3 regions of the Pseudomonas sp. AIG genome follow, and region 1 is predicted to be linked to each of the others. Evidence: predicted binding sites of a transcription regulator. Region 1 holds the regulator's gene; each other region holds the start of a gene.

Region 1 (4,337 bases):
GGTCACCGAGGCGCGTCCGCGCATTGACATGGTGATCCAGCCGAAGAAGAAAACCGACGAGAAAACCCAGTAATGGCAACTCTGAAAGCTCAGCACCTGGCCAAGGCCTATAAAAGCCGCCAGGTCGTGCGTGACGTCAGTCTGTCGATCGACAGCGGCCAGATCGTTGGCTTGCTCGGCCCGAACGGCGCCGGTAAAACCACCTGCTTCTACATGATCGTAGGTTTGGTGCAAGCCGATCAGGGCCGCGTCCTGATCGACGATCTGGACGTCAGCCACCAGCCGATGCACGGTCGTGCCAAGGCCGGGATCGGCTATCTGCCGCAAGAAGCGTCGATCTTCCGTAAACTGTCGGTGGCCGACAACATCATGGCCATCCTCGAGACCCGTCAGGAACTCGACAAGGCCGGCCGTCGCAAGGAGCTGGAAAGCCTGCTGCAGGAATTCCACATCAGCCACATCCGCGACAACCTCGGCATGAGCCTGTCCGGTGGTGAACGCCGCCGAGTGGAAATCGCTCGCGCACTGGCAACGGCACCGAAATTCATCCTGCTCGACGAACCGTTCGCCGGTGTCGACCCGATCTCGGTCGGCGACATCAAGCAGATCATCCATCATCTCAAGGCCAAAGGCATCGGTGTACTGATCACCGACCACAACGTCCGCGAGACCCTGGACATCTGCGAAACCGCTTACATCGTCAATGATGGTCAACTGATCGCAGAAGGCGACGCAGAAACCATCCTGGCCAACGATCTGGTCAAGGAAGTGTATCTGGGCCACGAGTTCCGCCTGTAAGCGAAACAGTGCCCGGTGCGCCGCCCGGGCGCTGTATCGATTCAAGCAGGATTTAATACGCTTTAATTGTTACAGCGCTCTAGGCAAACACTTCAGTTTCAGGCATATAATTTGCTTAAGTTTGGCGCTCCGGCGCCCTGTAGTGGATGGCGCATAGCGCCGGCGAATAAGGTGTTAAGCCCCTGCCATGAAACCATCGCTAGTCTTGAGAATGGGCCAGCAGCTGACGATGACACCGCAGCTGCAACAGGCCATCCGCCTGCTCCAATTGTCGACCCTGGATCTGCAACAGGAAATCCAGGAGGCGCTGGAATCCAATCCGATGCTCGAACGCCAGGAAGAAGGCGACGACTTCGACAATTCCGACCCCTTGGCCGACAACGCCGAACAGAAGCCCAACACCGAAATCCAGGAACCCTCGTATCAGGAAACCGCACCGACGGTAGACAACCTCGAGGAAGGTGACTGGAGCGAACGCATCCCCAACGAACTTCCGGTCGACACCGCCTGGGAAGACGTCTACCAGACCAGCGCCAGCAGCCTGCCGAGCAGCGACGATGACGAGTGGGATTTCACCACCCGCACCTCCGCCGGCGAGAGCCTGCAAAGCCACCTGCTGTGGCAACTGAACCTTGCACCGATGTCCGACACCGATCGCCTGATCGCCGTGACCCTGATCGATTGCATCAACAATCAGGGCTACCTGGACGAAACCCTCGAAGAAATTCTTGAGGCGTTCGACCCGGAACTGGACATCGAACTGGACGAAATCGAAGCCGTCCTGCACCGCATTCAACAGTTCGAACCCGCCGGTATCGGCGCGCGCAATCTCGGCGAATGCCTGCTGCTGCAATTACGTCAGCTGCCAGCCAAGACGCCTTGGCTGGCTGAAGCCAAGCGTTTGGTCAGCGATTACATCGACCTGCTGGGCGGCCGCGACTACAGCCAGCTGATGCGACGCATGAAGCTCAAGGAAGACGAGTTGCGCCAGGTCATCGAGCTGGTGCAGAGCCTTAATCCACGTCCGGGTTCGCAAATCGAATCCACCGAAGCCGAGTACGTTGTCCCTGACGTTATCGTGCGCAAGGACAACGAGCGCTGGCTGGTCGAGTTGAACCAGGAATCGGTGCCACGCCTGCGCGTCAACGCCCAGTACGCCGGTTTCGTCCGTCGCGCCGACACCAGCGCCGACAACACCTTCATGCGCAATCAGTTGCAGGAAGCCCGCTGGTTTATCAAAAGCCTGCAGAGCCGCAACGAAACATTGATGAAAGTAGCCACCCAGATCGTCGAGCATCAGCGCGGTTTTCTGGAGTACGGCGACGAAGCCATGAAGCCGTTGGTCCTGCACGACATCGCTGAGGCGGTCGGCATGCACGAATCAACAATTTCCCGCGTGACCACGCAAAAATTCATGCATACCCCGCGCGGTATTTATGAACTGAAATACTTTTTCTCCAGCCACGTCAGCACCTCCGAAGGCGGCGAATGCTCGTCCACGGCGATCCGCGCGATCATCAAAAAACTGGTTGCCGCGGAAAATCAGAAAAAGCCGTTGAGTGACAGCAAGATCGCTGGTTTACTGGAGGCACAAGGCATTCAGGTGGCTCGCCGCACCGTCGCCAAGTACCGCGAATCCCTCGGGATCGCGCCTTCGAGCGAACGCAAGCGGTTGATGTAAGCCACGTTACAGCGTTCCAGTGGCAGGCTATCCAGCCTGCCGCTTTATGCACTGGCAACGAAGGAGAAGCTGTATGCAAGTCAACATCAGTGGACACCAACTGGAAGTGACCCAACCTCTGCGTTCCTACATCGAGGAAAAACTCCAACGACTGGAGCGACATTTCGACAAGATCACCAACGTGCAAGTCACGATGTGCGTCGAAAAGCTGAAGCAGAAAATCGAAGCCACCTTGCATATCCCCGGCAGCGAAGTGGTCGCCAACGCAGAAGATACTGATATGTATGCTGCGATCGACTCACTCACCGACAAGCTGGATCGCCAACTCAAAAAGCATAAGGAAAAGACCCAGAGCCTCCTCCAGGGCGCGACCGGTCGTTAACACCCCTAACCCATGATCCGACTTGAAAGCATCCTGACCCCCGGCCGTTCCCTCGTGAACGTGCCGGGCGGCAGTAAAAAGAAAGCCCTCGAACAAATTGCCAACCTGATCGCCCGCGAAGTGCCGGATCTGGAGATGCAAGATGTCTTCGAGGCGTTGATTGCCCGTGAAAAACTCGGTTCCACCGGTTTTGGCAACGGCATCGCCATTCCTCACTGCCGCCTCAAGGGCTGCCAGTCGCCCATCAGCGCACTGATGCATCTAGAAGCGCCAATCGATTTCGACGCCATCGATGGTGCCCCGGTTGACCTGCTGTTCGTTCTGCTGGTCCCGGAAGCCGCCACCGATGCGCACCTGGAGTTGCTGCGTCAGATCGCCAGCATGCTCGACCGCAAGGACGTGCGCGATAAACTGCGCAGCGCCGCGAGCAACGAAGCCTTGTATCAGGTTGTCCTGGACGAGCAGAACGGGCACTAATCATGCGCTTGATCATTGTCAGTGGCCGTTCCGGCTCGGGTAAAAGTACCGCACTGGATGTCCTTGAGGACAACGGTTACTACTGCATCGACAACCTGCCGGCAGGCTTGCTGCCGGAACTGGCCGAACGTGCGCTGATTCACACGGAACTGGCGCAGCCGCTGGTGGCTGTATCCATCGATGCGCGCAACCTGCCGAGCCACCTGACGCGCTTTCCCGAACTGCTTGAAGATGTCCGCAGCAAGCACATCCAGTGCGATGTGCTGTATCTGGATGCCGACGAGGAAACCCTGCTCAAGCGTTTTTCCGAAACCCGCCGTCGCCATCCGCTGAGCAATGCCAACCGCTCGCTGGCCGAGGCGATCCAGGATGAAACCGCCCTGCTCGGCCCGATTGCCGACCTCGCGGACCTGAAGATCAACACCACCAATCTGAACCTGTATCAGCTGCGCGACTCGATCAAGCTGCGCCTGCTGAACCAGCCGGAGCCGGGCACGGCGTTTCTGGTCGAGTCATTCGGCTTCAAGCGCGGCATGCCGGTGGATGCGGATCTGGTGTTCGATGTGCGCTGCCTGCCCAATCCGTACTGGAAACCGGAACTGCGCGCGCAATCGGGTCTCGATGCGCCGGTGGCTGAGTACCTCGCGGCGCAGCCGGAGGTCGAAGAAATGTTTCAGGACATCTTCACCTACCTGCACAAGTGGCTGCCGCGCTTCGCTGCGAGCAACCGCGCCTACGTCACCATTGCCATTGGCTGCACCGGCGGGCATCACCGCTCCGTCTACCTGACCGAACGCCTGGGTCAGGCCCTGCAGAAAACCCTGAAGAACGTCCAGGTTCGCCACCGCGACCTCACTTAAAGGATTCACACCGCGATGCCTGCTCTGGAAATCGAAATCATCAACAAGCTGGGCCTGCATGCCCGTGCGTCGGCCAAGTTCGTTGGCGTGGCCGGTCAGTTTCCGGATTGCTCGATCAGAGTGGGCCGCACGCCGGAGA
Region 2 (4,337 bases), on a different contig from region 1:
TCGGTGGGCGTGGTCGATGTCGAGACCCAGACCAAGGCACTGTCGTTGCGTGTCTTGACGGTCGATGACTCATCGGTAGCGCGCAAACAGGTCACACGTTGCCTGCAGACGATTGGCGTCGAAGTGATCGCGCTGAACGATGGCAAGCAGGCGCTGGATTACCTGCGCAAGCTGGTCGACGAGGGCAAGAAGCCGGAAGAAGAGTTCCTGATGATGATTTCCGACATCGAGATGCCGGAGATGGACGGATACACTTTGACGGCCGAGATTCGCGCTGACCCGCGCATGCAAAAACTTCATATCATCCTGCATACTTCGTTGTCCGGGGTATTCAATCAGGCGATGGTCAAGAAAGTCGGTGCCGATGACTTTCTGGCCAAATTCCGTCCTGATGACCTGGCATCCCGGGTAGTCGACCGGATCAAAGCAGCAGATATCAGCTAGGAGCGCTTTGCTCCTGGCGGTCAACACGATTTAAGAGGCGGCATCATTGTCTACGGGTAATTTGGATTTCGAACAGTTCCGGGTCTTCCTGGAAAAAGCCTGTGGCATTTTGCTCGGTGAAAACAAGCAGTACCTGGTCTCGAGCCGTCTCAACAAACTGATGGAGCAGCAAGGCATCAAATCCCTGGGTGAGCTGGTTCAGCGCATCCAGACCCAGCCGCGCAGCGGTTTGCGCGAGCAGGTGGTCGATGCCATGACGACCAACGAAACCCTGTGGTTTCGGGACACCTATCCGTTTGAAGTCTTGAAGAACAAGGTGCTGCCTGAAGCGATCAAGGCCAGCCCCAACCAGCGTCTGCGGATCTGGTCGGCGGCGTGCTCGTCGGGGCAGGAACCGTATTCGCTGTCGATGTCGATCGACGAATTCGAGCGCACCAACCTCGGTCAGTTGAAAATGGGCGTGCAGATCGTTGCCACGGATTTGTCCGGTCTCATGCTGACCAACTGCAAAACGGGCGAGTACGACAGCCTGGCGATCGGTCGCGGTTTGTCGCCGGAACGTCTGCAGCGTTACTTCGACCCGAAAGGGCCGGGGCGCTGGGTGATCAAGGCGCCGATCAAGAACCGGGTGGAGTTCCGCTCGTTCAACCTGCTCGACAGCTATGCCGCGTTGGGCAAGTTCGACATCGTGTTCTGCCGCAACGTGTTGATCTACTTCTCTGCCGAAGTGAAGAAAGACATCCTGTTGCGCATTCACAGCACGTTGAAGCCGGGCGGTTATCTGTTCCTTGGCGCTTCCGAAGCGCTGAACGGTCTGCCGGACCATTACCAGATGGTGCAGTGCAGCCCGGGGATTATTTACCAGGCGAAATGATTGCATCGGCAATACAAAAAACGGGAAGCCTTAAGGCCTCCCGTTTTTTTATGCCCCAATTATTTCCCACGAACACCACGCCCCCCTGTGGGAGCGAGCCTGCTCGCGAAAGCGGTGTGTCAGTAAAACAGTTGGCGACTGACACACCGCCTTCGCGAGCAGGCTCGCTCCCACAAGGGATCTGCGTTGACCTGGCAAGGACGGCAAGCGGCAGAAAAGCGGCATCCGGCGGAAACCGGTTGCCGCTTTTCTGGCATTGCCGCGTTGCCGACTCCCCGCAAAGCCGCGGTTTATGGGGGTTTTATAGTTTGGCACGGCGCTTGCTAAAGCTCAGTTACGAAAAACCGGTCACCTGAAGGTTCCCGACATGAGCATCAGCTTCGATAAAGCGCTCGGCATTCACGAAAAGGCATTGGGCTTTCGCGCCCAGCGTGCCGAAGTGCTGGCCAACAACATCGCCAACGCCGACACCCCGAACTACAAGGCGCGGGATCTGGACTTCTCCAAAGTGCTTGAAGCACAGACCCAGAAAAATGCGAACGGCACCATCGCCCTGAACATGACCAACAGCCGTCACATCGAAGCTGAAGGCCTGGGCAACGGCGACGAATCGCTGATGTATCGCACGCCGATGCAACCTTCGATCGACCAGAACACCGTGGACGCCCAACTGGAACAGTCGAACTACGCGGAAAACGCCGTCGGCTTCCAGGCCAGCTTCACCCTGCTCAACAGCAAATTCAAAGGGCTGGTGTCAGCCCTGCGCGGAGAGTAATTCATGTCCCTGTCCAGCGTTTTCAACATTGCCGGCAGCGGCATGAGCGCACAGACCACACGCCTGAACACCGTGGCCTCGAACATCGCCAACGCCGAAACCGTCTCGTCGAGCATCGACCAGACCTATCGCGCCCGTCACCCGGTATTCGCCACCATGTTCCAGGGCGGCCAGAACAGCGGCAGCAACTCGCTGTTCCAGAGCCAGGACGCCGCCGGTCAAGGCGTGCAGGTACTCGGCGTGGTCGAAGACCAGAGCAACCTCGAAGCGCGCTACGAGCCGAACCATCCGGCGGCCGACGCCAAAGGCTACGTCTACTACCCGAACGTCAACGTGGTGGAAGAAATGGCTGACATGATTTCCGCGAGCCGGTCGTTCCAGACCAACGCCGAAATGATGAACACCGCCAAAACCATGATGCAGAAGGTACTGACCCTCGGTCAGTAATAAGGGGCGACTGCCATGAGTGTTTCCGATACCACCAGCAGCTTGAGCATGAACGACATCCTGGCCAACTCGTCGAAGAAGGCCAGCAGTTCGACGACCGGCGGCATCGCCTCGGCGACCAACAGCGCCACCGGCGGCCAGGCCCTGGGCAAGGACGCGTTCCTGCAATTGCTGGTCACCCAGCTGAAAAACCAGAACCCGCTCGATCCGCAGGACAACAGCGCATTCGTTGCCCAGTTGGCGCAGTTCAGTAGCCTGGAAGGCATCACTACGCTGAACTCCACCGTGAGTGGCCTTGCTGGCAACTACAACTCTTCGCAAGCGCTGCAAGCTTCGTCGCTGGTCGGTCGCAACGTGATCGTGCAGACCAACTCGGTTCAGCTCGACGATCCGAGCAAAGGCATGACCGGTTCGGTCACCGTGCCGTCGTCGATCGCCGGCGGCACCGTGAGCATTACCGACAGCAGCGGCACGGTGGTTCGCACCATCGATCTGGGCAGTCGCGCCGCAGGCAGCGCGAGCTTCACCTGGGACGGCAAGGACAAGGACGGCAATGTGGTCAAGACCGGTACCTATACCGTCAAGGCCAACGCATCGATCAATGGCACCTCGACCGATATGGCGACCTACCTGCCGGCCACCGTCACCAGCGTGACGATCAGCCAGACCGGCGGCGAGCTGATGCTCAACCTGTCCGGCAAGGGCACCGTTGCCCTGTCCAAAGTACAAACCATTGGTATATAGAGCCGACTAACCGGCACAAAGGAGTGGAATATGTCTTTCAATATCGGCCTTAGCGGTCTCTATGCAGCCAACAAACAACTGGACGTGACCGGCAACAACATCGCCAACGTCGCGACCGCCGGTTTCAAATCGTCCCGTGCAGAATTCGAAGACGTCTACTCGGCTACTCGCCTGGGTAGCGGCAGCAAAGTGATCGGCAACGGCGTGCGTCTGGCCAACGTTTCCCAGCAGTTCACCCAGGGTGACATCAACAACACCGGTAACGTGCTGGACATGGGCATCAACGGTTCGGGCTTCTTCACCATGAGCAACAACGGCTCGGTGTCCTACACCCGTGCCGGTACGTTCAAGGTCGACAACGCCGGTTACATCACCAACACCGACTACACCTCGCGCCTGCAGGGTTACGGTGTGGACGCCAACGGCAAGATCATCAACGGCGTGTTGACTGACCTGAAGATTGATACCTCGAACCTGGCGCCGAAATCGAGTTCCCTGGTGACTTCGAGCATCAACTTGAACTCGACTGCGCCGGTGATCGTTGATACGGGTACCAACGCTGTCAAGTTTGATCCGACCAAACTTGAGACTTACACCAAGTCGTTCAGCACGCCGATCTATGACACGCAGGGCAACTCTCACGTCATGGATCAGTATATGGTGAAGACCGGCGAAAACACCTGGAAGGTCTACACCCTGGTTGATGGCCGTAACCCGGATGCGACCGGTAGCAACCCAAACGATCCGCTTACGCCTCCGGTTGCTTCGACACTCACCTTCGACAGTTCTGGCAATCTGTTGCAGGTCAGCACGCCTAGCACATTACCAGCTCCGGCGCCGAACCCGATCATCAGCAGCGACTTGAAGCTGACGACCTGGAAGCCGGGCACTGTGACCAACGGTAACTTTACGCCTAACGGTGCGGCTGCCAACCCGGCCGGTATTACCATTTCGATGGCCAAGACCACTCAGTACAACGCTGACACCGCGCGTTCGATTCCGACTCAGGACGGTTACGCCACTGGCCAGATCACCAACCTGACCATCGACGGC
Region 3 (4,337 bases), on a different contig from region 1:
TTCCACGCCAATCTGGGCGCGGCTGTGGACGATGGAGAGGGACATGGTCGTTCCTTGAGCTGAATCGGGGGCCGCTTCCTGCGGGTTTTTGAAGGGTAGTCTGGGGAGAGGGCGTTGGTCGGACAGTTTTAAGGGCGAACTTTCACTGGATGTTGCTGAAGGCACTAATCCTCAGGCATAAAAAAACCGCCTGTCAGGCGGTCATTTTTGCGGTACTCAGGTTCCACCACCGGCAAGCCAACCATCGGGCTCCATTTCCTTGCCATAGGTCGCGGCCACTTTCAGAAAATGCCGCTGGCTGGCTGAAACTCTGTCCGGTAATCCGAGTGCCTCGGTACCCGGTTTGGACACCCGTGCCGGTTGGGTTTTCTGCTTCTTCTGTTTCATGGACACCTTACGTCTCGAACGCCTGCTGCCAAGGCTTCTAGATCCATAGACATAGTTTGTGCTCTGCTTGTATCGGGTAGCAGACAATATCGAAGTGAGGATGCTCACTCAATCAGGCGAGGGGAAAGTCATTGTAGGACGCTGCTTACTTGAATGAAGGACATTGGAGCTGGCTAGCATGGTAGGCGTAGGCACTCCGCAAATAGTTCGGTGCTTTCACATGGATGCTTCGCAGTGGCCTCCGTGAGGTAAACGTGGATTATGGGTCACGCCCCTTAAAAATCGAGACGAAAAAAAACCGCCTTGAGAAGGCGGTTTTTTATATGCAGGCTTCGGTGAGGCCAAGGCCTGCTTATCCATAGCGGACACACTCGTGTTGCCCGAGATTATGCATATTTGACCGGTGGCGCAAGCATCATTGAAATTTCAGCCAATCAATCTATTAAAAGATTCGAGGACCGAAATCGGTTTGCTGGTACATGATAACGACTTGATACAACTTGTTTAAATGCCACGGCCGGACAGCGAATACCATTCGCCGTGACGATGCCCACTCATCGAGTGTTCGCAAAGTGTGGTCGGGAGCGAAAAAAATTCATGTTCCTCGACACGGTTTGAGACCCGTGCCGGTGCTGATCTTGGGGAGCCCACACCCGGCCGCCTTGGCGGACACACTCGTGTGTAGTCCCGAAGGTGTTCGTACGCCGGAAAGTGCATCGGAGGTTTGGCCCCACGCAAGGAGGGCCAAAGTATGTCTAAGTTTCTTAAACATATGTGGCGCCTCGTCAGGATCGCGTTATGGGCTTTTCGCCTGTACGAGATTCTGCGAGACCGTTGGAATAATTCGTTGTAAGGATTGATCTGACGGAAACCGCTCCTGTCTCGGCAGGAGCGGTTTTATTGACATTTCGACATACATACTTCGAATGTTTGCCAAGAACGGGAAGGTCGTGCCGACCTTCAATTGCTAGCAGGCTAGCTCCCACAGGGAATTGCGGGGTTATTCGGCTGGCGGCGTCAGCTTGGCTTCCATCTCGGCAACCTTGGCTTCGAGACTCTCAAGTCGGGCACGAGTGCGCGCCAACACAACCATCTGGCTATCAAATTCTTCGCGGCTGACCAGATCGAGTTTGCTGAACGCACTTTGCAGCAGCATCTTGAACTGGCTTTCGATTTCGGCTTTCGGCAGCGGGGTGTCGCCGCTGAACAGGCGGGAGGCGGTGCCGCTCAGGGCGTCGAGGAAGTCTTTGGGCGCGAGCATGGTGGATGTCCTGGAAACAATGGCCGGCAGTGTATCACGCAGTGTCTATAGTCAATCTCGTGGTCAGGGATGCACGCTTTTCGCGCAGGCGGACGGACGGCGACGCACCGTTGTTGTGCGTATCCGCAGGGCCTTTTGCACGGGACGGCTTGCGGCAGCGGCCAAGGGATTGAAATCAGGGGATTTTGGCGAGATGGCAAGGTTTCTGCTTAGTCACCTTCGACCCATGCACTGATGCAGTCGCTGTGACGAATGCAGTGCGGCAGACGGAGCGGGGAGTTTCGTCGGCAGCGGTTAGCTGGCGTCAGTCGGGCAGGTACGGCCGACGATGCGTTACAAAGCCAGGCACTGCGCTTAGACTTGAGTCGGGTTTGTTTTCCTGGGGCAAGTCCACCAATTCGGGAGAGAGTTTTCATGAAGCTAGTCACTGCCATCATCAAGCCGTTCAAGTTGGACGACGTGCGCGAGTCGCTGTCCGAAATCGGCGTGCAGGGCATTACCGTTACTGAAGTCAAAGGCTTCGGCCGGCAGAAGGGTCACACCGAGCTGTATCGCGGCGCGGAATATGTGGTCGATTTTCTGCCCAAGGTGAAAATCGACGTGGCCATCGACGACAAGGATCTGGATCGGGTTATCGAGGCGATAACCAAAGCGGCCAACACCGGCAAGATCGGTGACGGCAAGATCTTCGTGGTCAATCTGGAACAGGCGATTCGCATCCGTACCGGCGAAACCGATACCGACGCGATTTAAACGCCGCCACAAACCCCAACGCCCCAGGAGAAAACAATATGACTCTGCGTAAATTCGCAGGGCTAGGAGCCCTGTTGTCTATCGTAATGCCCGGCCTTGCTATGGCGGCAGACGAAGTGGCGGCCCCGGTCCTCAATTCCGGCGACACTGCCTGGATGCTCACCTCGACAGCCCTCGTGCTGTTCATGACCATCCCCGGCCTGGCGCTGTTCTACGGCGGCATGGTTCGCTCGAAAAACATTCTTTCCGTGATGATGCAGTGCTTCGCCATTACCGGTCTGATCAGCATCCTGTGGGTCATTTATGGCTACAGCATTGCGTTCGACACCACCGGCATGGAGCAGGGCGTCGTCAACTTCAACTCGTTCTTCGGCGGCATGGGCAAGGCGTTCCTCGCCGGTGTCACGCCTTCGAGCCTGACCGGGCCTGCGGCGTTGTTCCCCGAGGCGGTGTTCATTACTTTCCAGATGACCTTCGCGATCATCACCCCGGCGCTGATCGTCGGTGCGTTCGCCGAGCGGATGAAGTTCTCCGCGATGCTGATCTTCATGGGCATCTGGTTCACCCTGGTTTATGCACCGATCGCGCACATGGTCTGGTCCGGCAACGGCGGCCTGATGTGGGACTGGGGCGTACTCGACTTCGCGGGCGGCACCGTGGTGCACATCAACGCCGGTGTGGCCGGTCTGATTGCCTGCCTGGTATTGGGCAAGCGTAAAGGCTTCCCGACCACCCCGATGGCGCCGCACAACCTCGGTTACACCCTGATGGGCGCGGCGATGCTGTGGGTCGGCTGGTTCGGCTTCAACGCCGGTTCCGCTGCAGCGGCCAACGGCACCGCCGGCATGGCGATGCTGGTCACTCAGATCGCTACCGCTGCTGCCGCACTGGGCTGGATGTTTGCCGAGTGGGTCACCCACGGCAAGCCAAGCGCACTGGGCATCGCCTCGGGTGTGGTGGCCGGTCTGGTCGCAATCACTCCGGCTGCTGGCACGGTGGGCCCGATGGGCGCACTGGTGATCGGTCTGGCGGCGGGCGTGGTGTGCTTCTTCTGCGCCACCACCCTGAAACGCAAACTCGGTTATGACGACTCCCTGGACGCGTTCGGCGTACACGGTATCGGCGGTATCCTCGGCGCGATCCTCACCGGTGTTTTCGCTGCACCGTCGCTGGGTGGCTTCGGCACCGTGACCGACATCGCCGCACAAGTGTGGATTCAGTGCAAAGGTGTCGGCTTCACCGTCATCTACACCGCGATCGTCACCTTCATCATTCTCAAGGTGCTGGACGCCGTAATGGGTCTGCGTGTGACCGAGGAAGAAGAGTCGGTTGGCCTCGATCTGGCACAACACAACGAACGCGGCTACAACCTGTAAGTACGCGCATTAAAAACTTGCCCGGTTCGCCGGGCATTTTTTTGTCTGGAATTTGTCATTCAGAGAGCAGCTGAAAGGATTTTTCGTACGGCTTTGGTCGTGTTTACGACGGGCGTTTTTCTGCGGCCAATGGCTTACATCATTGCAGGAATATTAGGGCCTTTGTTTTTTCCCAGAGCGCGCTAGAATGCGCCCCGAACGTGCGGAGAACTGTATGTGGCAACAGACTCTGATAACCCTGCGGGCTCGGCCCCGGGGCTTTCATCTGGTAACGGACGAGTTACTCGCCGGCCTGCCTGAACTCAGGGAGTGCCGGGTCGGTCTGTTGCATTTGTGGCTGCAGCATACCTCGGCGTCGTTGACCATCAACGAGAACGCCGATCCGGCGGTACGTCGCGACTTCGAACGATTTTTCAATCGTCTGATCCCACAAGGAACAGACGGCTATGAGCATAACGACGAAGGCCTGGACGACCTCCCGGCGCACTTCAAGGCCAGCGTGCTTGGTTGCCAGATCAGTCTGCCGGTTTCGGCGGGTCGCCTGGCACTGGGGACCTGGC

Evidence for each region. Region 1 encodes sigma-54, which starts transcription at its own class of promoters, with help from an activator protein. Its sites were predicted from a motif close to ANTGGCATNNANNTTGCTNT; they were not measured.
Region 2: the regulator sigma-54 is predicted to act here: its motif matches at 1,626-1,645, upstream of flgB (flagellar basal body rod protein FlgB).
Region 3: the regulator sigma-54 is predicted to act here: its motif matches at 1,841-1,860, upstream of glnK (P-II family nitrogen regulator).

The regions. Positions count from the first base shown of each region.
Region 1 is NZ_CDROCK010000073.1:7,758-12,094, reverse strand. It holds gene lptA (lipopolysaccharide transport periplasmic protein LptA) at 1-73, shown strand, start outside; gene lptB (LPS export ABC transporter ATP-binding protein) at 73-798, shown strand; gene ACWR1S_RS28500 (RNA polymerase factor sigma-54) at 986-2,479, shown strand; gene hpf (ribosome hibernation-promoting factor, HPF/YfiA family) at 2,553-2,861, shown strand; gene ptsN (PTS IIA-like nitrogen regulatory protein PtsN) at 2,874-3,338, shown strand; gene rapZ (RNase adapter RapZ) at 3,341-4,198, shown strand; gene ACWR1S_RS28480 (HPr family phosphocarrier protein) at 4,214-4,337, shown strand, end outside.
Region 2 is NZ_CDROCK010000084.1:1,647-5,983, reverse strand. It holds gene ACWR1S_RS29530 (chemotaxis protein CheV) at 1-444, shown strand, start outside; gene cheR (protein-glutamate O-methyltransferase CheR) at 491-1,318, shown strand; gene flgB (flagellar basal body rod protein FlgB) at 1,686-2,093, shown strand; gene flgC (flagellar basal body rod protein FlgC) at 2,097-2,540, shown strand; gene flgD (flagellar hook assembly protein FlgD) at 2,556-3,284, shown strand; gene flgE (flagellar hook protein FlgE) at 3,315-4,337, shown strand, end outside.
Region 3 is NZ_CDROCK010000002.1:196,077-200,413, forward strand. It holds gene ACWR1S_RS02345 (YifB family Mg chelatase-like AAA ATPase) at 1-45, opposite strand, end outside; gene ACWR1S_RS02350 (hypothetical protein) at 217-387, opposite strand; gene ACWR1S_RS02355 (accessory factor UbiK family protein) at 1,388-1,648, opposite strand; gene glnK (P-II family nitrogen regulator) at 2,063-2,401, shown strand; gene ACWR1S_RS02365 (ammonium transporter) at 2,440-3,777, shown strand; gene ACWR1S_RS02370 (secondary thiamine-phosphate synthase enzyme YjbQ) at 3,992-4,337, shown strand, end outside.